Regions from separate parts of the Brachymonas sp. KE5 genome, predicted to be linked through region 3. Evidence: predicted binding sites of a transcription regulator. Region 3 holds the regulator's gene; each other region holds the start of a gene.
The links. Region 3 encodes HrcA, which represses chaperone genes, less so after heat shock. Its sites were predicted from a motif close to TTAGCACTCNNNNNNNNNGAGTGCTAA; they were not measured.
Positions count from the first base shown of each region.

Region 1: groES (co-chaperone GroES) is a predicted target of HrcA. The motif match lies at 1,981-2,007, and genes of this name have one in related genera.
Region 2: rpoH (RNA polymerase sigma factor RpoH) is a predicted target of HrcA. The motif match lies at 2,717-2,743, and genes of this name have one in related genera.

Region 1 is NZ_CM173463.1:2,205,850-2,212,806, reverse strand. It holds gene groL (chaperonin GroEL) at 1-1,554, opposite strand, end outside; gene groES (co-chaperone GroES) at 1,604-1,894, opposite strand; gene ACX36O_RS10460 (C40 family peptidase) at 2,077-2,694, opposite strand; gene ACX36O_RS10455 (ferredoxin reductase family protein) at 2,844-4,199, shown strand; gene ACX36O_RS10450 (1,4-dihydroxy-2-naphthoate polyprenyltransferase) at 4,292-5,209, shown strand; gene ACX36O_RS10445 (N-acetylmuramoyl-L-alanine amidase) at 5,270-6,664, opposite strand; gene tsaE (tRNA (adenosine(37)-N6)-threonylcarbamoyltransferase complex ATPase subunit type 1 TsaE) at 6,661-6,957, opposite strand, start outside.
Region 2 is NZ_CM173463.1:2,287,406-2,294,362, forward strand. It holds gene coaD (pantetheine-phosphate adenylyltransferase) at 1-171, opposite strand, end outside; gene rsmD (16S rRNA (guanine(966)-N(2))-methyltransferase RsmD) at 250-1,008, opposite strand; gene ftsY (signal recognition particle-docking protein FtsY) at 1,407-2,558, shown strand; gene rpoH (RNA polymerase sigma factor RpoH) at 2,811-3,767, shown strand; gene ACX36O_RS10830 (ZIP family metal transporter) at 4,018-4,755, shown strand; gene ACX36O_RS10835 (SCO family protein) at 4,834-5,508, opposite strand; gene ACX36O_RS10840 (class I SAM-dependent methyltransferase) at 5,603-6,376, shown strand; gene ACX36O_RS10845 (class I SAM-dependent methyltransferase) at 6,452-6,957, opposite strand, start outside.
Region 3 is NZ_CM173463.1:1,623,320-1,630,276, reverse strand. It holds gene recN (DNA repair protein RecN) at 1-622, opposite strand, end outside; gene ACX36O_RS07795 (NAD kinase) at 625-1,536, opposite strand; gene hrcA (heat-inducible transcriptional repressor HrcA) at 1,567-2,580, shown strand; tRNA gene ACX36O_RS07785 (tRNA-Arg) at 2,632-2,709, opposite strand; tRNA gene ACX36O_RS07780 (tRNA-Arg) at 2,751-2,828, opposite strand; gene ACX36O_RS07775 (c-type cytochrome) at 3,119-3,409, shown strand; gene ACX36O_RS07770 (NAD(P)/FAD-dependent oxidoreductase) at 3,406-4,698, shown strand; gene ACX36O_RS07765 (FAD-dependent oxidoreductase) at 4,850-6,187, shown strand; gene ACX36O_RS07760 (thiosulfate oxidation carrier protein SoxY) at 6,171-6,662, shown strand; gene ACX36O_RS07755 (thiosulfate oxidation carrier complex protein SoxZ) at 6,676-6,957, shown strand, end outside.

The DNA of each region.
Region 1 (6,957 bases), 580 kb from region 3:
CTCGGTGGTCAGCATAAGGCTGGCCACGGATGCAGCGTTCTGCAGGGCGGTACGGGTCACCTTGGTGGGATCCAGGATACCCATCTCGATCATGTCGCCGTAGGTGTGGTTGGCAGCGTTGAAGCCGAAATTGCCTTCGCCTTCCAGCACCTTGTTCACCACCACGCTCGGCTCGTCGCCGGCGTTGGCCACGATTTCGCGCAGCGGAGCCTCGATGGCCTTGAACACCAGCTTGACGCCGGAATCCTGGTCGTGGTTGTCAGTCTGGACGGTACCCACGGCAGCGCGGGCGCGCAGCAGAGCCACGCCACCACCGGCCACGATGCCTTCTTCCACGGCAGCGCGGGTAGCGTGCAGGGCGTCTTCCACGCGGGCCTTCTTCTCCTTCATCTCGACTTCGGTGGCAGCGCCAACCTTGATCACGGCCACGCCGCCAGCCAGCTTGGCCACGCGTTCCTGCAGCTTCTCGCGGTCGTAGTCGGAGGTAGCTTCCTCGATCTGGATGCGGATCTGCTTGACGCGTGCCTCAATGTCGGCAGCAGCGCCGGCGCCGTCGATGATGGTGGTGTTTTCCTTGCCCACTTCGATCGTCTTGGCCTGGCCCAGGTCGGCCAGCGTGACTTTCTCCAGAGACAGGCCCACTTCCTCGGCGATCACCTTGCCGCCGGTCAGGATGGCGATGTCTTCCAGCATGGCCTTGCGACGGTCGCCGAAGCCCGGAGCCTTGACGGCCACGACCTTCAGGATGCCGCGGATGGTGTTGACCACCAGGGTCGCCAGTGCTTCGCCATCGACATCTTCAGCGATGATCAGCAGCGGACGGCCGGCCTTGGCCACGGCTTCCAGCACGGGCAGCAGGTCGCGGATGTTGCTGATCTTCTTGTCGAACAGCAGCACGAAGGGGTTCTCGAGGTTGGCAACCTGCTTCTCGGGGTTGTTGATGAAGTAGGGAGACAGGTAGCCGCGGTCGAACTGCATGCCCTCGACGACGTCCAGCTCGTTCTGCAGGGACTTGCCGTCTTCCACGGTGATCACGCCTTCCTTGCCGACCTTGTCCATGGCGTCAGCGATGATCTGGCCGATGGATTCGTCGGAGTTGGCGGAGATGGAACCGACCTGGGCGATTTCCTTGGAGGTGGTGGTGGGCTTGGAAGCGGCCTTGAGCTGCTCGACCAGAGCGGCGACAGCCTTGTCGATGCCGCGCTTGAGGTCCATCGGGTTCATGCCGGCGGCCACGTACTTCATGCCTTCGCGCACGATGGCCTGGGCCAGCACGGTAGCGGTGGTGGTGCCGTCACCGGCGTTGTCAGAGGTCTTGGAAGCGACTTCCTTGACCATCTGGGCGCCCATGTTCATCAGCTTGTCCTTCAGCTCGATTTCCTTGGCCACGGACACGCCGTCCTTGGTCACGGTGGGAGCGCCGAAGGAACGCTCGAGCACCACGTTGCGGCCTTTCGGGCCCAGGGTGGTCTTGACTGCGTTGGCCAGGATGTTCACGCCTTCGACCATGCGGGCGCGGGCGTCAGAGCCGAAAACTACGTCTTTAGCTGCCATTTTTCAAAATCTCCAGATATTCAGTGTTGCGTTGTGCGGGGGAAGGGGATTACTGCTCGACCACGGCGAACAGGTCGTCTTCCTTCATCACCAGCAGTTCTTCGCCGTTGACCTTGACGGACTGGCCGCTGTACTTGCCGAACAGCACGCGGTCGCCCACTTTCACGTTCAGGGCCATTTGCTCGCCCTTGTCGTTGCGTTTGCCGGGACCGACAGCCAGCACTTCGCCCTGGTCGGGCTTCTCGGTGGCTGCATCGGGAATCACGATGCCGGAGGCAGTCTTGGTTTCGTTTTCCAGACGCTTGACGATCACGCGATCGTGCAGGGGACGCAGGTTCATGGAATCTCCTTGGAAGATAAAATGGATAAGCGCAAAAAAATCGGAGGTGCCAGGCAAGAGCGCTGGCGCCCGTGCGCGTCGGGCTGTTAGCACTCGACCGCGACGAGTGCTAATGATAAGGGTGTTGGCGCGGGTTTCAAGGGGGGCTGTTACAAATTCGTGTTTGCCAGCCCCTGCCGGCCCTACAGGAAAACGGTACGCCCGCCATCGAAGCGCGGGGCAAAGTAGCTGCTGTCGATGCGGTCGGTGCGCACCACGCCGCCGCTGGAGGGGGCATGGATGAACTGGCGGTTGCCGATGTAGATGCCCATGTGCGAGAACGAGGCTCCCGACGTATTGAAGAACACCAGGTCGCCGCGCTGCAGCTGGCCGACGTCGCGCGGCAGGCTGGCGCGTGCCCATTGGGCCGTGCTGCGCGGCAGGGCGCGGCCGGCAAAGCCGCTGAAGACGTATTGCACCAGGCCGCTGCAGTCAAAGCCACCTTCGAGCGTGTTGCCTCCATAGCTGTAGGGCACGTTCACGGCCAGCATGGCGCGGGCCACGGCCTCTTCGCGCAGGGTGGCGTCGATCTGCACGGGATTGACCACGGCCAGTTCCGGCGTGCTGGTGCGCAGAGCGCCCGTGCCGCCAGTTCCGGTTCGGCGGCGCTGGCTGGTACGGGTGCTGCTTGGCGCCGAACCGCAGCCGGCCAGCAGACTGGCGCCCGCAAGCAGCGCCAGGCTGCAACTCAGCATGGCGCGTCGCGGGATGGCGCTGGCCGCAGTGGACGGAAAAGGTGAAGCAGGTTTGCAGCTAGTCATTGCAACTCCTGATTTTATATACGGTTCGTGTTTTAGCACGAGAGCCGCATTTTGCCAATCCATGGGCCCGCGATCAGGCTTTTCAGCAACTCTTCATGCTGCTTGGCTAAACTGGAAGAGTCAAGAACATAGACAAAAGGATGCATGCAATGAAACGGATAAGCATGGCGTTGTGGGGCAGCCTGGTGCTGCTGACCGGCTTGTGGCTGATGGCAGACACGCTGTTTCCCGAACCGTGGGGGTACTTTCCTTTCCGTACCGTGTTCATGCAGTACAGCGGCGTGATCGCCTTTGGCGCCATGAGCCTGTCCATGGTGCTGGCGATCCGCCCCCGTTGGCTGGAGCGTCCGCTGGACGGGCTCGACAAGATGTACCGCTTGCACAAGTGGCTGGGTATCACGGCGCTGGTGACCAGCGTGCTGCACTGGTGGTGGGCGCAGGGCACCAAGTGGATGGTGGGCTGGGGCTGGCTGGAGCGGCCGGTGCGCAGCGGCGGCGGGCAGCAGTACCGTGGCGGCCCGGATCAGATCCTGACGCTGGAGCAATGGCTGCGCTCGCAACGCGGGCTGGCCGAGTCGCTGGGCGAGTGGGCCTTTTATGCCGCGCTGGTGCTGATGGTGCTGGCCCTGGTGAAGCGCTTTCCGTATCACTGGTTTGTACGCACGCACAAGTGGCTGGCCGTTGCGTATCTGGTGCTGGCATGGCATACGTTCGTGCTGCTCAAGTACGACTACTGGTCGCAGCCGGTCGGCTGGGCCATGGCGGTACTGCTGGTGGCTGGCGTGGTCTCTGCGGTGCTGGTGCTGCTGGGCCGCGTGGGTGCGGGGCGCAAGGTGCATGGCACCATCGAATCCCTGCGCTATTTCGAGCCGCTGCGTGTGCTGCGCACCCATGTTCGCCTGCAGCCGGGCTGGAAAGGGCATGCAGCCGGCCAGTTTGCCTTCGTGCAGGGAGCGCATGACGCGGCCCATCCCTATACCATCGCTTCTTCCTGGGATCCGGCGCAGCAGACCATCGTGTTCGTGACCAAGGCACTGGGCGATCACACGGCGCAGCTGCATCAGGTGCTGCACGAGGGGGATGCCGTGACGGTGGAGGGGCCGTATGGCTGCTTCACTTTTGATGACGACAAGCCGCGCCAGATATGGATTGGTGCAGGCATCGGCATCACGCCATTCATTGCCCGCATGCAACAGCTGGCGCGTGACCGCGGGGAGCGGCCGGTGACGATCGACCTGTTCCATACCACGGCGGATTACGATGAGGACGCGATTGCCCTGCTTCAGGCCGATGCGCAGGCTGCCGGCGTGAAACTGCATGTGCTGGTGGATGCGCGCGATGGCTGGCTCAACGCCGAGCGCATCTGTGCCGCCGTGCCGCAATGGCAGCAGGCCAGCTTCTGGTTTTGCGGGCCGGCGGGCTTTGGTCAGGCCCTGCGGGCCGATCTGGGCGCCAGAGGGCTGCAGGATGCCAATTTCCATCAGGAGCTGTTTGCCATGCGCTGAGCCGGGTTGAACGAAGGCGGAGCAAGCTTCCCTACAATGGGCCTATGGCTCCTCCTTCTGGAACTCCTTCTCCTTCGCCCGGTTCCCCTTCCATGCCGCTGACACCGGCATCGGCACAGGCATTGCCCGGTGCCCGGCCGCCGGCATGGCGCGCCTGGATACTGGCTGCCCGCCCGCATACCCTGGGAGTGACGGTGGCCCCGGTGCTGGCAGCCTGTGCGCTGGCCTGGAGCGAGCGGGGGCGCTGGATGGCCGGCGTGGCGCTGCTTACCCTGCTGGCCGCCATGCTGATCCAGATCGGGACCAATCTGCTCAACGACGTGGGAGATTTCGAACGTGGGGCCGATGGCGCGGACCGGCTCGGGCCGCAGCGCGCCACGGCCATGGGCTGGCTGCGTGCGGAGCAGGTACGGCGCGCCGGTTTCGGTGCGCTGGGGGTGGCGTTTCTGTTCGGGGTGCTGCTGGCCACGGTGGGGGGCTGGCCCATCGTCTGGCTCGGGCTGGTGGCGTTGCTGTGCGGCTGGGCGTATACCGCCGGGCCCTGGCCGATCGCCTACAGTGCCTTTGGCGAAGTGTTCGTGTGGGTGTTCTTCGGGCTGGCCGCCGTGCTGGGCACGTATTTCCTCCAGACCGGGACGCTCAGCGGTGCTGCCTGGATGCTGGGCCACATGATGGGGGCGTTTGCCTCGGCCGTGATGCTGGTGAACAACACGCGCGATGCCGCCAGCGACGCGCGCGCCGGCAAGCGCACGCTGGCGGTGCGCCTGGGCTTGCAGGGCAGTCGCCGGCTGTATGTGGGCATGCTGGTGCTGCCTTTTCTGCTGTTGCCGCTGGTGGATGTGCAGGGAGCCTGGCTGGCCTTGCTGGCATTGCCGCTGGCTGCGCTGCTGATGTGGCGTTTCGTCCGGCAGGCGCCGGCACGCGGGCACAATCAGTTGCTGGCGCGCACCGCTCATCTGCAACTGGTGTTTGCCTTGCTGTGGAGTGCCGGGCTGTGGTGGGCGCCATGAAGGGATGGTTGCGGCGCTCGCATCCGGTAACGCCAACGCCGGGTTGCAGGCGCCTCGATCTCACACCGCGCGGCTGCGGGCCAGCGGCGGATTGCGGGCGAAGTAGCCCTGGATGCCGCGCATCAGCGAATCGGCCATGGAGCGCTGGTAGGCAGGGCTGCGCAGCTTGGCTTCCTCGCCGGGGTTGCTGACAAAGGCGGTTTCGACCAGCACGCTCGGAATGTCCGGCGCCTTGAGCACCGCAAAGCCGGCCTGTTCCACGCGTGGCTTGTGCAGGCGGTTGATCTTGCCGATCTCGCCCAGCATGGCGCTGCCCAGCGTCAGGCTGTCGCGGATCTGGGCGGTGGTGCTCATGTCGAGCAGCGCATGCTGCACCAGGGTGTCGCGGCTGCGCACGTTCAGGCCGCCGACCAGGTCGGCCTCGTTTTCCTTGTTGGCCAGCCAGCGTGCGGCGCTGCTGCTGGCACCGCGGCTGCTCAGGGCAAACACGCTGGAGCCATTGGCCTGCGGCGTGATGAAGGCATCGGCATGGATGCTGATGAACAGGTCGGCCTGCACGCGGCGCGCCTTCTGTACGCGCACATGCAGCGGCACGAAATAGTCGCCATCGCGCGTGAGGAAGGCGCGCATCGGATTGCCGTTGACGCTGCTGCCGTTGATGCGGTCGCGCAGCAACTGGGCGATGCGCAGCACCACATCCTTTTCGCGTGTACCGTTCGGGCCGATGGCACCGGGGTCTTCGCCACCATGGCCGGGATCGAGCGCGACGATGATCAGGCGGTCGGTCTTTCGCCCGGTGCGCAGGGCGGGGGGCTGTGCCGGCGCCGGGCGTTCGGCAGGGCGCGGACGCGGCGGGGTGGCCTGGGCCACGCGCGGCGGTTCCTGACGGTGGCCGCGGCCGGCGAGGAAATCGGCAATCACGTCGCGCCCCGACGAAGGCGGGGGGGGGACAGCGGGTGTCGGCGGCGCAGGGGGGGCGGCCTGCGCGACCCTCTCCTCGCGGCTGCGCTCGGTGATCAGCTGTTCCAGCGTGTCGACCGGCTTGCGGTTGGGGTAGAGATCGAATACCAGCCGGTTCTTGTAGGCGGCCACCGGCGCCAGGCTGAACACCTGCGGCGAAATCGGCTGCTTCAGGTCGATCACGATGCGCACGATCTCGGGCGTGTACTGGCCGACGCGGATGCGTGCCACGTTGGGATCGTCGGCAGGCACCTTGCTGACCAGATCGCGCAAGGTCTGGTTCAGTGTCAGGCCGGTGATGTCCACTGCCAGGCGGGGCGGATCCTGGACCGGGTTCTGCGTGTACTTGAGCGGCTGGTCGGATTCGAGCGTGATGCGCGTGTATTCGGGCGCGGGCCAGATGCGCACGGCCACCAGGTTGGCGGCCTGGGCCAGGCGCGACACGCCTGCGAGCACCAGGCCGGTAATCTGGACGAGCTGCCTGCGTTGGATCATGAAACTTCCTGCAAGAGAGCGGCGCCAGCGGCGGTTGGCGCCTCGATGACAACTTCGCGCACATCGTCGCCCAGCGTCTGCAGGCGCAGAACCCAGTCGGCCTGCGGCAGCATGCCGGCGGCCTTGTCGGGCCATTCGACCAGTTTCAACCCGGGCGTGGCAAAGATGTCGCGCAACCCCGCATCTTCCCATTCCCGCGGGTCGCTGAAGCGGTAAAAATCAAAATGCCACACTTGCACACAGGGCGTTACATAGGGTTCGACCACCGCATAGGTCGGGCTCTTGATGCGGCC
Region 2 (6,957 bases), 660 kb from region 3:
GCGCACCATGTCCAGCCGCTCGTTCAGGTCGAACATGGGTTTCTTGTGGTGGCCGGCCGCCACCGCCACGATCAGATGATCGAACAGCTGCGAGGCGCGGCGCACCAGCTCCTCGTGCCCCAGCGTGAGCGGGTCGAAGGTGCCGGGGTAGATGGCGGTGATCCTGGTCATGGTGTCTCCTGCAATGAATCGGGGGTTTGTGGGGCTGCGCACGGGGCGCCGGCAATCAGTCCTGCATGGTGATGGCGCTCAGGCGGGCTGCAGCAGGTGCGCATGCACCTGGCCGGCCTTGAGATGGCGCCAGCGCTGCCAGCCGAGCCCGGCCAGTTCCTCCGGCTTCCATTCACGGCCGGCCTCGAGATACAGATAGCCTCCCGCGCGCAGCACCGGCAACGCGGCCTGCAGGGCCTTGGCATACCAGTCGGCGTCGAACGGAGGATCGAGCAGGACAAGGTCGATGCTGCCGGGCCGGCGCGCCGCCTCGTGCAGCACGGCCAGTGCATCACCCTGGCGCACCTGCACGGCATCGGCGCCCAGCAGCTCCTTCAGTTCGCGCAACTGGCGCACCAGCGCGGCATGCTGCTCCACCAGCAGCACGCTGGCGGCGCCGCGCGAGGCGGCCTCCAGGCCCAGGGCACCGGTACCGGCGCACAGGTCGATGCAGTGCCAGCCGCCAAGGTCCTGGCCCAGCCAGTTGAACAGCGTTTCGCGCACGCGGTCGGGCGTGGGGCGCAGGCCGGGCGGCACGCCCGGGCCGGCCGCCACCGGCAGCAGACGACGGCGCCACTGGCCGCCGACAATGCGGACCTGGCCGGCTGCGCGCGCTGGCGCCTGACCCGGTTTTTTCCCCGTGCCGGCCGCTGATGCGCGCCCTCCGGGAGCAAATTTGGCAGGATGCGCAACGCCTTTCGCCCCCGCTTCGGCGGCATCTGGCTCGGCATGCGGCGACTGCGCCTGGCTGCGCAGGCGTTTTTCGATGGCTGACAATGACAGGCTGGAACGTCCCATGGCGGAAATCATAGGATAAAAAGGGGGTTTCGCCGGATATCTTGCGGGCTGTCATGTGCCCGACCCATGCACTTCGTACAATGAGGGAGTTGCCCGCCTTGCGCCCACTCCACTCTGCCATGTTCAGCTTCTTCAAGAAAAAACCTGCCGCCCCCGAATCCCCTGTCGAAACCCCCGTTGCCGAGGCAGCGCCGGAGACGACTGCGGAGACGGGCGTGCAGGCTGCGCCCGAAGCTCCGGCAACCGAACAGGTCCCCGCCTCCGGTGGCTGGCTCAACCGCCTGCGCCGCAGTTTCGGGGGCGACGAAGCAAGCCCGGCCAGTGCCGACGCCCCGGCCGCCTCCGGCGAACTACCGCTGGCCGAGCAGGCCCTGATCCAGGCGCTGCAGCACGATGCCATGGACAGCAGTTTCGCCGCGCTGGAGCCCACGCCCATCGACGAAGCCGCCCTGACCGAAGCCGCCCTCGCGGCTACACCGGAAGAAGCCGACGATGTGCCAGCCAGCAGCAAGTCGCCGGCGCCGCGCCACGCCGAACAGGCACCTGCCGCCACTCCCGAGGCGCAAACGCCCGCCGCGGCATCGGCATCGGCATCGGCATCCGCAGACGAGCCGGTCGCCGACGACGAAGCGGCTGCAGCTGACACCGCCACCCGCGCCGGCTGGTTCAACCGCCTCAAGACCGGTCTGCGCCGCACCGGCAGCAGCATCACCACCGTCTTTACCGGCACCCGAATCGACGAGGAACTCTACGAAGACCTCGAGGCCGCCCTGCTCATGGCCGATGCCGGCGTGCAGGCCACCGAATACCTGCTGGAAGACCTCAAGCGCCGCGTCAAGGCCGCCAAGGCCACCGATCCGGCGCAGGTGCGCACCCTGCTGACCGATGCCATTGCCGAACTGCTGCAGCCGCTGGAAAAGCAACTGGTGATCGGCGAGCACACGCCCACCGTGATCATGGTGGCTGGCGTCAACGGCGCCGGCAAGACCACCTCCATCGGCAAACTCACCAAGCACCTGAGCGACCACCGGCAAAGCGTGCTGCTGGCTGCTGCCGACACCTTCCGTGCCGCTGCCCGCGAGCAGCTCGCCATCTGGGCCGACCGCAACACGGTCGAGATCGTCAGCAACGCCGGTGGGGACCCGGCGGCCCTGAGCTTCGATGCCGTCGCCGCTGGCCGCGCGCGCGGCAAGAACGTGGTGCTGGTCGATACTGCCGGCCGCCTGCCCACCCAGCTGCACCTGATGGACGAGCTCAAGAAGATCCGCCGCACCATCACCAAGGCCTACGTCACCGCACCGCACGAGGTGCTGCTGGTGATCGACGGCAACACCGGCCAGAACGCGCTGGCACAGGTCAAGGCGTTCGACGACGCACTGGAACTGACCGGCCTGATCGTGACCAAGCTCGACGGCACCGCCAAGGGCGGCGTGCTGTGCGCGATTGCGCGCGAGAAACCGGTTCCGGTGTATTTCGTCGGTGTGGGCGAAAAACTGGAAGACCTGGAAACCTTCAATGCGCGCGAATTTGCGCAGGCGCTGCTGGGTTGAGCGGCATTTCCCGGAGCTGTCGCGCATCCGGGGCAGTGTCCTACGCCGCGTGGAGGGCCCAGGCATCAGAATGTGCAACAAGGCGTAGAAGCATTTGCCCCGATGGCTCTCGCAATTCTGCGACAGCCCCTGATTTGTTACAGGTTTTCCCGGCAGATTTAGCACTCGACTTTCAGGAGTGCTAATATCTTTCGCCAATGAGGAACATCTCGGCAAGAGATGTATCCAATACCCTGAAAGGAGTGAAGACACATGGCTGATAGGGCTGTTGCCTCCACCAAGACCCAAGACATTGCCATTGCCCCCAACTGGTCGGCAGTGGCCACCTTGCCCGCACTGGGCAATCTTGACGCGTACATCAGCGCGGTCAACCGCATGCCCATGCTCACGCCCGAGCAGGAGCATGACTACGCCAAGAAACTGAAAGACCACAACGACCTGGACGCCGCCGGTCGCCTCATCATGTCGCACCTGCGTCTGGTGGTGGCCGTGTCGCGCCAGTACCTGGGCTATGGCCTGCCGCACGGCGACCTGATCCAGGAAGGCAACATCGGCCTGATGAAAGCCGTCAAGCGCTTCGATCCGGATCAGGGCGTGCGCCTGGTGAGCTACGCCATGCACTGGATCAAGGCCGAGATCCACGAGTACATCCTGAAGAACTGGCGCATGGTCAAGGTCGCCACGACCAAGGCGCAGCGCAAGCTGTTCTTCAACCTGCGCAGCAAGAAGCAGGGCTTCAAGGCCATCGCCGGCCTGGACGATGCGGCCATGCACCGCGACACGCTCACCGAGCAGGAAATCGACATCATCGCGAAAGACCTCAACGTCAAGCGCGAGGAAGTGATGGAGATGGAAACGCGCATGAGCGGCGGCGATGTGCTGCTCGATCCGGCTCCCAGCGATGACGGCGAGCAGGCCTTCGGCCCGATCGCCTACCTGAGCGATGCCAGCCACGAGCCCACCGCCATGCTGGAAGCCCAGCAACGCGACGTGATGGCCACCGACGGCATCGCCGCCGCGCTCGACACGCTCGACCCGCGCAGCCGCCGCATCGTGGAACAGCGCTGGCTGGCCGTGAACGACGACGGCTCCGGCGGCATGACGCTGCACGAACTGGCCGCCGAGTACGGCGTGAGCGCCGAGCGCATCCGCCAGATCGAGTCGGCGGCCATGAAGAAGATGAAGACGGCGCTGGTGGAGTATGCCTGAGCCCTAGGCGCCTGACAGCCTGTGGGGCCGCTCGGATGAGCGGCCTTTTTCATGGGTGCTGCAGGATACGCGGCCACAGCGATTGCGGAATCCGGCCCGGAACGTCACTCTGCGCCACTGGTGTGCCGGCGGGGGAATGTCCTGCGCACCATTGTGCGGTTGCCCGAAGATTTTCCGTCAGCGCTTCGCTTGTCCGAAAAACCGCAGTTCTACAATGAACTGTTCGCCCCCCCGGAAAGTGAAGTCCCCCATGAACTCCCATGCCCTGATGCTGATGGCCATTCCTGCGCTGGTGGCGCTGGCTGGCGGGGTTCTCGCGGCGGTCTGGGCCCCGAGCCACCAGACGCGCAGCATGATCCAGCACTTTGCGGCAGGCGTGGTGCTGGCAGCGCTGGCCGTCGAGCTGCTGCCGGAAATCGCGCGCGAGCATCCGGCCCCCTGGCACGTATTGGCGGCCTTTGCAGCCGGCAGCATGTTCATGTACGGACTCAAGCTCTGGACCATGAAGCTGGAACATGCCGAAGAGCAGCGCGCGATTGCCAGCGGCCAGGCCGCTGCCGGCATGGCCACCGGCCTGCTGCTGGCCACCTTCATCGACGTGGCGGTGGACGGCTTCATCATTGGCGCCGGCTTTGCCGCGGGCGGCGAAACCGGCATGATCCTGGCGCTCGGTCTGTCGGTGGAACTGCTGTTCCTCGGCCTGGCGCTGGCCTCCGACAGCATCCGCGGCTGGAAGATCATTGCCGTGTCCGGCGCGCTGGGGCTGACGGTGCTGTGCTGCGCCCTGGCGGGCAGCCTGCTGCTGGCGCAGGCTTCGCACGACACCATCGGCACCGTGCTGGCCTTCAGTGCGGCCGCCCTGCTCTACCTGGTGACGGAAGAGCTGCTGATGGAGGCGCACGAGGTGGAAGAAAAACCGTTCTTCACGCTGGTGCTGTTTGCAGGCTTCCTGGTGTTCTGGGCCATCCAGTTGTTCGGGCAAGGCTGAACCCCGCCTCAAGAGGGCGCAACGGCGGCTGGCGTTCGGCCAGCGTGCGCGCGGAGGCCTCCCGTCGCCAGTGGGCGTTTAAGACTCGGCCAGCAGCGCTTTCACATCCGCTGCCACCAGTTCCGGTTTGGCGCCGTAGTTGCTGTGCAGGCGCATGCGGCCCTGCTTGTCGATCAGCAGCGTGCCGGCGGTGTGGTCCATGGTGTAGTGCTCGGGCTTGCTGCCCGGCACTTTCTTGTAGTACACGCGGTAGCCGGGCGCAATGGTCTTGCGCAGCTCTTCCGGCGTGGGCACCAGCGCCAGAAAATCCGGGCCGAAGTTGGCCATGTATTCCTTGAGCAGCGCCGGCGTATCGCGCTCGGGATCGACGGTGACGAAAATGACCTGGAAACGGTCGGCATCGGCGCCGAGCAGCTGCTTGACCTGCACCATTTCGGTCAGCGTGGTCGGGCACACATCCGGGCACTGCGTGTAGCCGAAGAACATGCCGATCACCTTGCCGCGGAAGTCGGCGACGCTGCGGCGCTGGCCGTTCATGTCCAGCAGCGAGAAGTCCTTGGCGTATTTGCCGCCGCTGATGTCCAGGCTGTTGAACTTGGCATTGGGCAGGCCGCCGGCCTTGCCCAGCTCGCTCACGCTGCCGACATCGCAGGCAGCCAGCAACAGGCCGCCGGCACCGGCGCCGATCCAGCGCAGCGCAGCGCGCCGTGGCTGCCCCGCGGCAGGGGCGCTTGGGGAATGGAGGCTTTGCATGCACGCATTGTACGGGCGGTGCCGGCTCCCTGCCGCCGGCCCCGCGCGCAACCGTGTTAAGGTATGCCGTTTTCTTGATCAGGATTGCCTTGCCATGTCCCAGCAGCCAGACCTTCCGCCAGCCGCTCCGGCCCCGGTGCACCAGCCCCATGCACCGTTGACCGCCTATTACGGCGACGAGAACGAACGTGCCGGCTTTCTGCGCGGCATCTTCGACAGCACAGCTGCCGATTACGATCGCGTGGAGCGCATGCTGGCCTTCGGCACCGGCCCCGGTTACCGCGGCAAGGCACTGGAGCGCGCCGGCCTGCAGCGCGGCATGCAGGTGCTCGATGTCGGCTTCGGCACCGGTCTGGTCGCGGCGCAGGCCATCCGCATCGTGGGCGATCCGGCCCTGGTGACCGGCGTCGATCCCAGTCCCGGCATGATGCAGGCCAGCCCGCTGCTGGAAAAGGTGCGCCTGCTGCAGGGCAAGGCCGAAAAACTGCCCGTGCCCGATGCCAGCGTGGATTTCGTCAGCATGGGCTATGCGCTGCGCCATGTGGGCGATGTGGAGGCCGCCTTCAGCGAATTCCACCGCGTGCTGCGCCCGGGCGGGCGCGTGTGCATTCTGGAGATCACCAAGCCGGAAAGCGCGCTGGGCACCGCGCTGCTCAAGGGCTATATGCGCGGCTGGGTGCCGACGCTGGCCTGGCTGAGCCGCGCCAGGGCACATACACCGCGCATGTGGCGCTACTACTGGGACAGCATCGAGGCCTGCGCGCCGCCAGCGCAGATTCTGGCGACCCTGCAGGGCTGCGGCTTTGCCGGTGCGCGCCGGCATGTGGAACTGGGGATCTTCTCGGAATACCAGGCCATCAGGGACTGACTCGCAGCGACGGCGCGGGAGCCGGTTGGGGGCCGTTCCGTACAGGCACCCTGCATCGCCGTTGCCCCAGCCGGATCAGCCGCGCGGCTTGCGCAGCATCTGCTGCATCTGGTCCAGCGGGATGGCAGTGGTGCCTTCCACCACCTTGTGGCGCGGCTCCGGCTGCAGCGCGTGGCCGTAGATCACCTCGAAGGTCAGCGGGATGCTGCCTTCGCGCTCCAGCGTGCGCAGTGCCTGGTGCAGCTCGCGCAGCCAATGGCGCCCGCGCGTGAGGCTGCCGCGTTCCACCGACACGTTGCGTCCCAGCTCGCGCAGCTCCTGCAGCAGCCGCTCGGGCGAATTGAACGTCAGCGTGATGCGCTCCATGTCCATCACCGGCTCCGCAAAACCGGCCTGCACCAGCATGTCGCCCCAGTCGTGCATGTCGGTGAACTGGTGCGTGGGCGCCGGCCAGCCGAGGCGCTGGTACAGATCGCGGATTTCGCGCAGGGTATCAGGGCCGAGCGCAGAAAACATCAAGAAACCGTTCACCGCGAGCAGGCTGCGCCATTGCGCCAGCAGCGCTTGCGGATCGGCAGCGC
Region 3 (6,957 bases):
CGGGCCATTCATCGGCCTGGGGGCCGAGCTTGTCGACTTCGGCGACCTGCCACTGCAGGCGCTCGCGTTCCTGCTGGCGCTGTTCCTGGCCCTGGGTGGCCTGCTCCAGCTGCTCGCGGGCAGTTTGCCATTGCTGCCAGAGCGTGCGGATGGCCGTGGTGTCAATGCGGCCGTAGCCGTCGAGCAGGGCGCGCGTGCTGGCCGGTTGCATCAGGCTTTGCCAGGCGTGCTGGCCGTGGATATCCACCAGCAGGCTGCCCAGTGCACGCAATTGCGTGGCGGTGGCCGGCGTGCCGTTGATCCAGCCGCGGCTCTTGCCCTGGCTGTCAACCACGCGGCGCAGCAGCAGGCCTTCTTCGGCATCCGCCTCGATGCCGTATTCGTCCAGCAGAGGTGCCAGCGCAGGGGTGATGTCGAAATGTGCAGTGATGTCGGTGCGATTGCAGCCTTCGCGCACGAAGCCGGCATCGGCACGGGCGCCCATCACCAGTTGCAGGGCGTCCACCAGAATGGATTTGCCCGCGCCGGTCTCGCCTGTGAGCGCGGTAAAGCCGTTGTGAACGTCCAGATCCAGAGCCTGCACGATCACGAAATCCTGCAGGGCAATACGCCGTAGCGCCATGGTCAGTTGCTCCCGCTGTTCCAGTGCAGCTTTTCGCGCAGGGTGTCGAAATAGTTCCAGCCACGCGGGTGCAGGAACAGAGCTTCGTGATCCGAGCGGCGCACCACCACGCGATCGCCGGATTGCAGCGAGGAAAGCGATTGCGTGTCGAAGTTGGCGCTGGCCTTGCGGCCGGAGACCACCTCGATGCTGATTTCGCTCGAATCACTGAGCACAATGGGGCGGTTGGAGAGGGTGTGCGGGGCAATCGGCACCAGCACCCATCCGGCCACCGACGGGTGCAGCAGCGGACCACCGGCCGACAGCGAATAGGCCGTGGAGCCGGTGGAGGTGGACACGATCAGACCGTCGGCGCGCTGGTTGGACACGAAATGCCCGTCGACCTCGATGCGCAGTTCCACCATGCCCGCCGTGCTGCCGCGGTTGATCACCACGTCATTGAAGGCAATCGCCTCGAACACGGTGCTTTCGCCACGCTTGACCTGGCCCAGCATCATGCTGCGGTGGTCTTCGATGTATTCGCCGCGCAGCATGGGGGGCAGGGTTTCACAGATGCGGCCCAGGGGAATGTCAGTAATAAAGCCTAGGCGTCCTTGGTTGATGCCAATGAGCGGCACCTTGGCAGGAGCCAGCGTGCGCGCAGCGCCGAGCATGGTACCGTCGCCGCCCACCACCACGGCCAGATCGCACTGTTCGCCGATCTCGACCATCTCCAGCGAGGGGTAGCGGGCATTGAGGCCGGTCATCTCGGCCGCGCGGAATTCCATGGCCACCTGGCAGCCGTTGCGTTCCAGACATTCGGCCACGGCCAGCATGATTTCGGGGGGAGTGCCTTCGGAATGAGAAGCCTGCTGCAGGTTATTGCTTTGCAGGAATTTTCCAATCAGTCCGACGTGGTGAAATTGGGGCTTCATACTTACATTAGATCATTAAAATGTGACGCCATGCTCGACGATCGTGCCAAGTTGCTGCTCAAGACCCTGGTCGACCGCTACATCGCGGACGGCCAGCCCGTGGGTTCCCGTACGCTCTCGCAAACCGCGGGGCTGGAACTGTCGCCGGCCACCATCCGCAACGTGATGGCGGACCTTGAAAACCTGGGCCTGATCGCCAGCCCCCATACCTCCGCAGGGCGCATCCCGACGGCGCGCGGCTACCGGCTGTTTGTGGACACCATGCTCACGGCCGATCCGGCGCATCTGTCCGTTTCCATGCCCACGCTCGCCCTGCCGCCCGAGCAGCCGCAGAAGGTCATCGCCAATGCTGCCAACATGCTGTCGAGCCTGTCGCAGTTCGTGGGCGTGGTGATGAGCCCGCGGCGCGGGTCCGTCTTTCGGCATATCGAATTCCTGCGCCTGTCGGAAAAACGGGTGCTGGTGATCATCGTCTCGCCGGAAGGGGATGTGCAGAATCGCGTCCTGTTTACCGAAACCGATTTCGACCAGAGCCAGCTGGTGGAAGCCGCCAATTATCTGAACGCACATTACAGCGGGCTTGCACTGGAGCAGGTGAGCGTGCGCCTGAAGGACGAGGTGGAAACCCTGCGTGGTGAAATTGCCGCGCTGATGCAGGCCGCCATCGCGGCCAGCACCGAGGCCATGCAGGAGCATGAGCAGGATGTGGTGATTGCAGGGGAGCGCAACCTGCTGTCTGTGAGCGATTTTTCCAGCGACATGTCGCAGTTGCGCCGCGCGTTTGACCTGTTCGAGCAGAAGACCACACTGATGCGTCTGCTGGACGAATCGAGCCAGGCGGCGGGCGTGCATATCTACATCGGCGGCGAGAGCCAGGTGGTGCCGGTGGAGGAGCTCTCGGTGGTGAGTGCGCCTTACAGCGTGGATGGCACGGTGGTGGGCACGCTGGGAGTGATCGGGCCGGTGCGCATGCCGTATCAGCGCATGGTGGAGATTGTGGACATCGCTTCACGGCTGGTGAGCAATGCGCTGAGCCAGCGCTGAGCGGAAAAAACAAAAACGCCTTGCATTGCTGCAAGGCGTTTCTGAACTTTCTGGCGCGACTGGCAGGATTCGAACCCACGACCCCTTGGTTCGTAGCCAAGTACTCTAATCCAACTGAGCTACAGTCGCTGAAAGGAAAACAAAACGCCTGGATAGGCGTTCTGCAATGTTGGCGCGGCTGGCAGGATTCGAACCCACGACCCCTTGGTTCGTAGCCAAGTACTCTAATCCAACTGAGCTACAGCCGCTGAAGCATCGAAGTATAGCGTAGTTTTTGCGGTGGAGCCAGGATTTTTTAAAAAAACCACGCATAGAACGAACAGTTGGAAGGGCGTGGTTCCTCATGGCAAGACAGTTATGATCCCGACGCGGGCATACGGCTTGCAATCATCAGACAGGCTGCCGTCTTTGATCCGGCGGCCATCGCAGTTATCAGTCATGAGGTGTCCAGTTGGATCTGCATTCATCTCCCCCCCGGCGTGGAATAACGCCTTTCAAGCTTGCGCGCTACGGAAGCGCAAGTGTTCATATCGCGACCTTGCTGCTGGGCCTGGCGCCGGCTGCTGTGGTGATGGCGCAGCAACAGCCGCATTTGTCGTCCATGGCGGTTGCGGCAGCCACCTGTGCCAACTGTCATGGCACGGATGGCCGTTCGCCCGGAATCATCCCCTCCATCGCCGGTCAGCCGAAAGACAGGCTGTTGCAGCGTTTGCAGGATTTCAAGGCCGGCATTGATCCGCGTGCCACGGTGATGACGCGCCTGATGAAAGGCTACAGCGAGGACGAGTTGAGAGATCTCGCCGGATATTTTTCGGAGGTGCCCCGATGAAACCACATGACAACAGCATCTCCCGCCGCCAGGTTCTGGGCGGCATGGCGGCCGGTGGCATGCTGCTGGGCGCTCCTGCGCTGGTGCAGGCGCGCCAGGCATCTGCCCACGTGGTGGTGGTCGGAGGAGGCTTTGGCGGGGCAACGGCAGCGCGCTATCTGCGCCGCTACCATCCGGATGTGCAGATCACTCTGGTCGAGCCGGCGCAGCGCTTTTACACCTGCCCGTTTTCCAATCTGTACCTGGCGGGATTGCGCGAGTGGGACAGTCTCGGCCATGGCTTTGATGGCTTGCGCAAGCAGGGCATCGAGGTGGTGCACGCGAGCGCAGAGCAGCTTGATGCCAGGGGCAGGACGGTGAAGTTGTCCAACGGCAGTAGCCTGCGCTGGGACAAGCTGGTGCTGTCCCCCGGCGTGGACATGCAATGGAACAAGCTGCAGGGCTATGACCAGGCAGCCGCCGAGCATGCGCCACACGCCTGGAAGGCCGGTGCGCAGACGCAGTTGCTCAAGCGCCAATTGCAGGCCATGAAGGATGGTGGCACCTTCATCATGACGATTCCGGAGAATCCGTTCCGCTGCCCGCCCGGCCCGTATGAGCGTGCGGCCATGGTGGCGCACTATTTCAGGCAGCACAAGCCGAAGTCCAAGATCCTCCTGCTCGATGCCAAGACGGCGTTCTCCAAGCAGGCACTGTTCATGCAGGGCTGGAAGGCGCTGTACGGCAACATGATCGAATGGGTGGGGCAGGTGGACGATGGCGAGGTTGTGCGCGTGGATGCACGCCGGCGCGAGGTCGAGACGGCCTTTGGCCAGAAGCACCGGGCCGATGTGCTCAACGTCATTCCGCCGCAGAAGGCGGGCCTGATCGCAGAACGCGCCGGCGTGACCAACGCAAGCGGCTGGGTGCCGGTGCATGGAGGCACCTTCGAATCCAGCCAGGTGCAGGACGTGTTCGTAGTGGGCGATGCGAGCATTGCCGCTCCCATGCCGAAGTCGGGCTTTGCGGCCAATACGCAGGGCAAGCTGGTGGCGGCCGTGATTGCGGCGCAGCTGCGCGGTCAGGCGCTGCCACAGGCATCGTTTTCCAACACCTGCTACAGCCTGATCGGGCCGGATTACGGCATCTCCGTTGCCGGTGTCTACAAGGCCGAAGGAAGCCGGGTGGTCGAGGCACCGGATTCGGGGGGTGTGAGTCCGCTGGATGCAGACGCCCGTTTCCGCCGCATGGAGGCGCTGTACGGCCAAGGCTGGTACAGCGCCATTACCGGCGATATCTGGGGCGGATGACATCGAACCAAGGGTAAGTCCCTGATTTTTCAGGGTGCCAGGCCCGGGAGCCGGCTTCAATCTGGCTATGATCGGGGGCGACGAGCTTGCTGGCGGGGACTTGCCCTGTCGCCTTGTCACCCTTTTGTTGCATACACCTTCATTCTTTACTATGAAACGCAGAACCTTCATGGCTGCGCCGCCGGCTATTGCGCTGGGCGCCGCAGCGAGCACACCCTTGTCCGCACTGGCGGCTCCTGCCGTCCTGACCCCTGATACCCGCTTGCTGCCCCGCCATGCCAAGGGACCGCGCATCGTCGTCTGTGGCGGCGGCTGGGGCGGGCTCACCGTGGCACGCTACCTGCGCCAGTGGGTTCCCAATGCCGATGTCGTGGTGCTGGAGCGCAACCCGACGTTCTGGTCCGGCCCCATGAGCAACAAGTGGCTGGTGGACATTGTCAACACCGACTTCGTGCATCATGACATGTCGCACGCGGCGAACAAGTATGGCTACCGCCTGATCCAGACCGAGGTCAGCGGATTTGATCGCGACAAGCGTACCGTGCGTACGGCGCATGGCCAGCTGGACTATGACTACCTGATCCTGGCCGGCGGTATCCGCGACAACTTCGAGGGCTGGCTGGGTGAAGACCGGGAGGCCATTGCCTATACCAGCCAGCGCTTCAACAGCGCCTACATTCCCAATGCCCGCATGCTGGCGCTGAAGAGCAGGGTGAAGAACTTCAAGCGCGGCACCCTGGTGATGACGCTGCCGCCGCCGCCGCACCGCTGCCCGCCGTCTCCCTACGAGCGCGCCTGCCTGATTGCGTGGCATATCAAGAAGAACAAAATTCCGGGCAAGATCGTGATTCTGGATCCCAAGCCCAAGATCGGACCGATCGGGGAGGGCTACCGCCAAGCGTTCGAGGAGTTGTATCCGGAAATCATCACGCATGTGCCGAATGCCGGCGTGAAGAGCCTGGATCCGTACAAGAAACGCATTGTCACTGCGGCCGGCGAATATGACTTTGACGAGGCCATCCTGATGCCGCAGCATCAGGCTGCCGACATGGTCTGGCATGCAGGCCTGATCGGCAAGACCGAGGAGGGCAAGCCGACAGGCTGGGCCGACATGGATCCACGCTTCTACACGGCCCGTTCCGACGACCGCGTTTACTTCGTGGGCGACCTGATGGGTGCCATTTCGCCGCAGTTCGGCTATTACCCGAAGAGCGGGCACGTGGCCAACGCCATCGGCAAGATCGTGGCGCGCAACATCTCGGAGCGTGTGGCCGGCAAGGAAGTGGTGGCAAGGCTGCCGGACAACCTGTGCTACATGATGGTGAACGGCGATCCGCAGGAAGAAATTGCGGTCAAGTTCGAGTATGAGGTGGACAAGGCCAGCGGCCATGTGCACCAGACGCAGATCGACATCGATGTGCGCACCACGGAGATGGTGAAGGAAGACTTTGCCTGGATCAAGGGGCGGTTTGATGACTTCCTGTTCTGAGCGCGGGCTGGCGATGCCGGCGCGTCGCCAGCTGATGAAGGGAGCTGCGGCAGGGGCGGGGCTGGGCGTGCTGTCGCCGGTGTTGCTCGCGCAGAATGCAGATGCTCCGGTGAGCCCGGCAGTGAATGCACTGGTGAATGACTTTCTCAAGGGCGGCAAGCCGCAGGGCGAAGGCCTGAAGCTGGATCTTCCGGTGCTGGGCGACAACCCGTCCTCGGTGCCGATCAAGGTGAGCGTGACCGTGCCGATCGACGCGAGGAACTGGTGCGAGGAGCTGATACTGATTGCCGAGAGCAATCCGGTGCCGCTGGCAAGTCGCTTCCGGTTTTTCCCGGCCATGGGGACGGCTGAGGCGGCGGTCCGCCTGCGTCTGATTGCCTCGCAGAATATCCGCGCCCTGGCACGCATGAATGATGGCCGCGTGCTGATGGTGCGGCAGTTCATCCAGGTGGCACCCGGCAGCTGCGGGCTGTGAGAGAGGAGCAAGCATGATCAAACCCCCACGTATCTGGATCAGCAATGCGACCCCGGCCAAGGGCGAACGTGTGCGCGTGCGCGCGCAGGTGACGCATCGCATGGAAACGGGCCTGCGCAACGACGATGGCGGCAAGGCCATTCTGCGCAACATCGTGAACCGGTTCGAGGCATCGCTCGGCGGCCAGCCGCTGTTCGAATGGAACCCGCAGATCTCGGTGGCGATCGATCCCTACATCGAGTTTGTGTTCGTGGCGGACAAGTCCGGTACGCTGAACATGGTGTGGACCGATGAC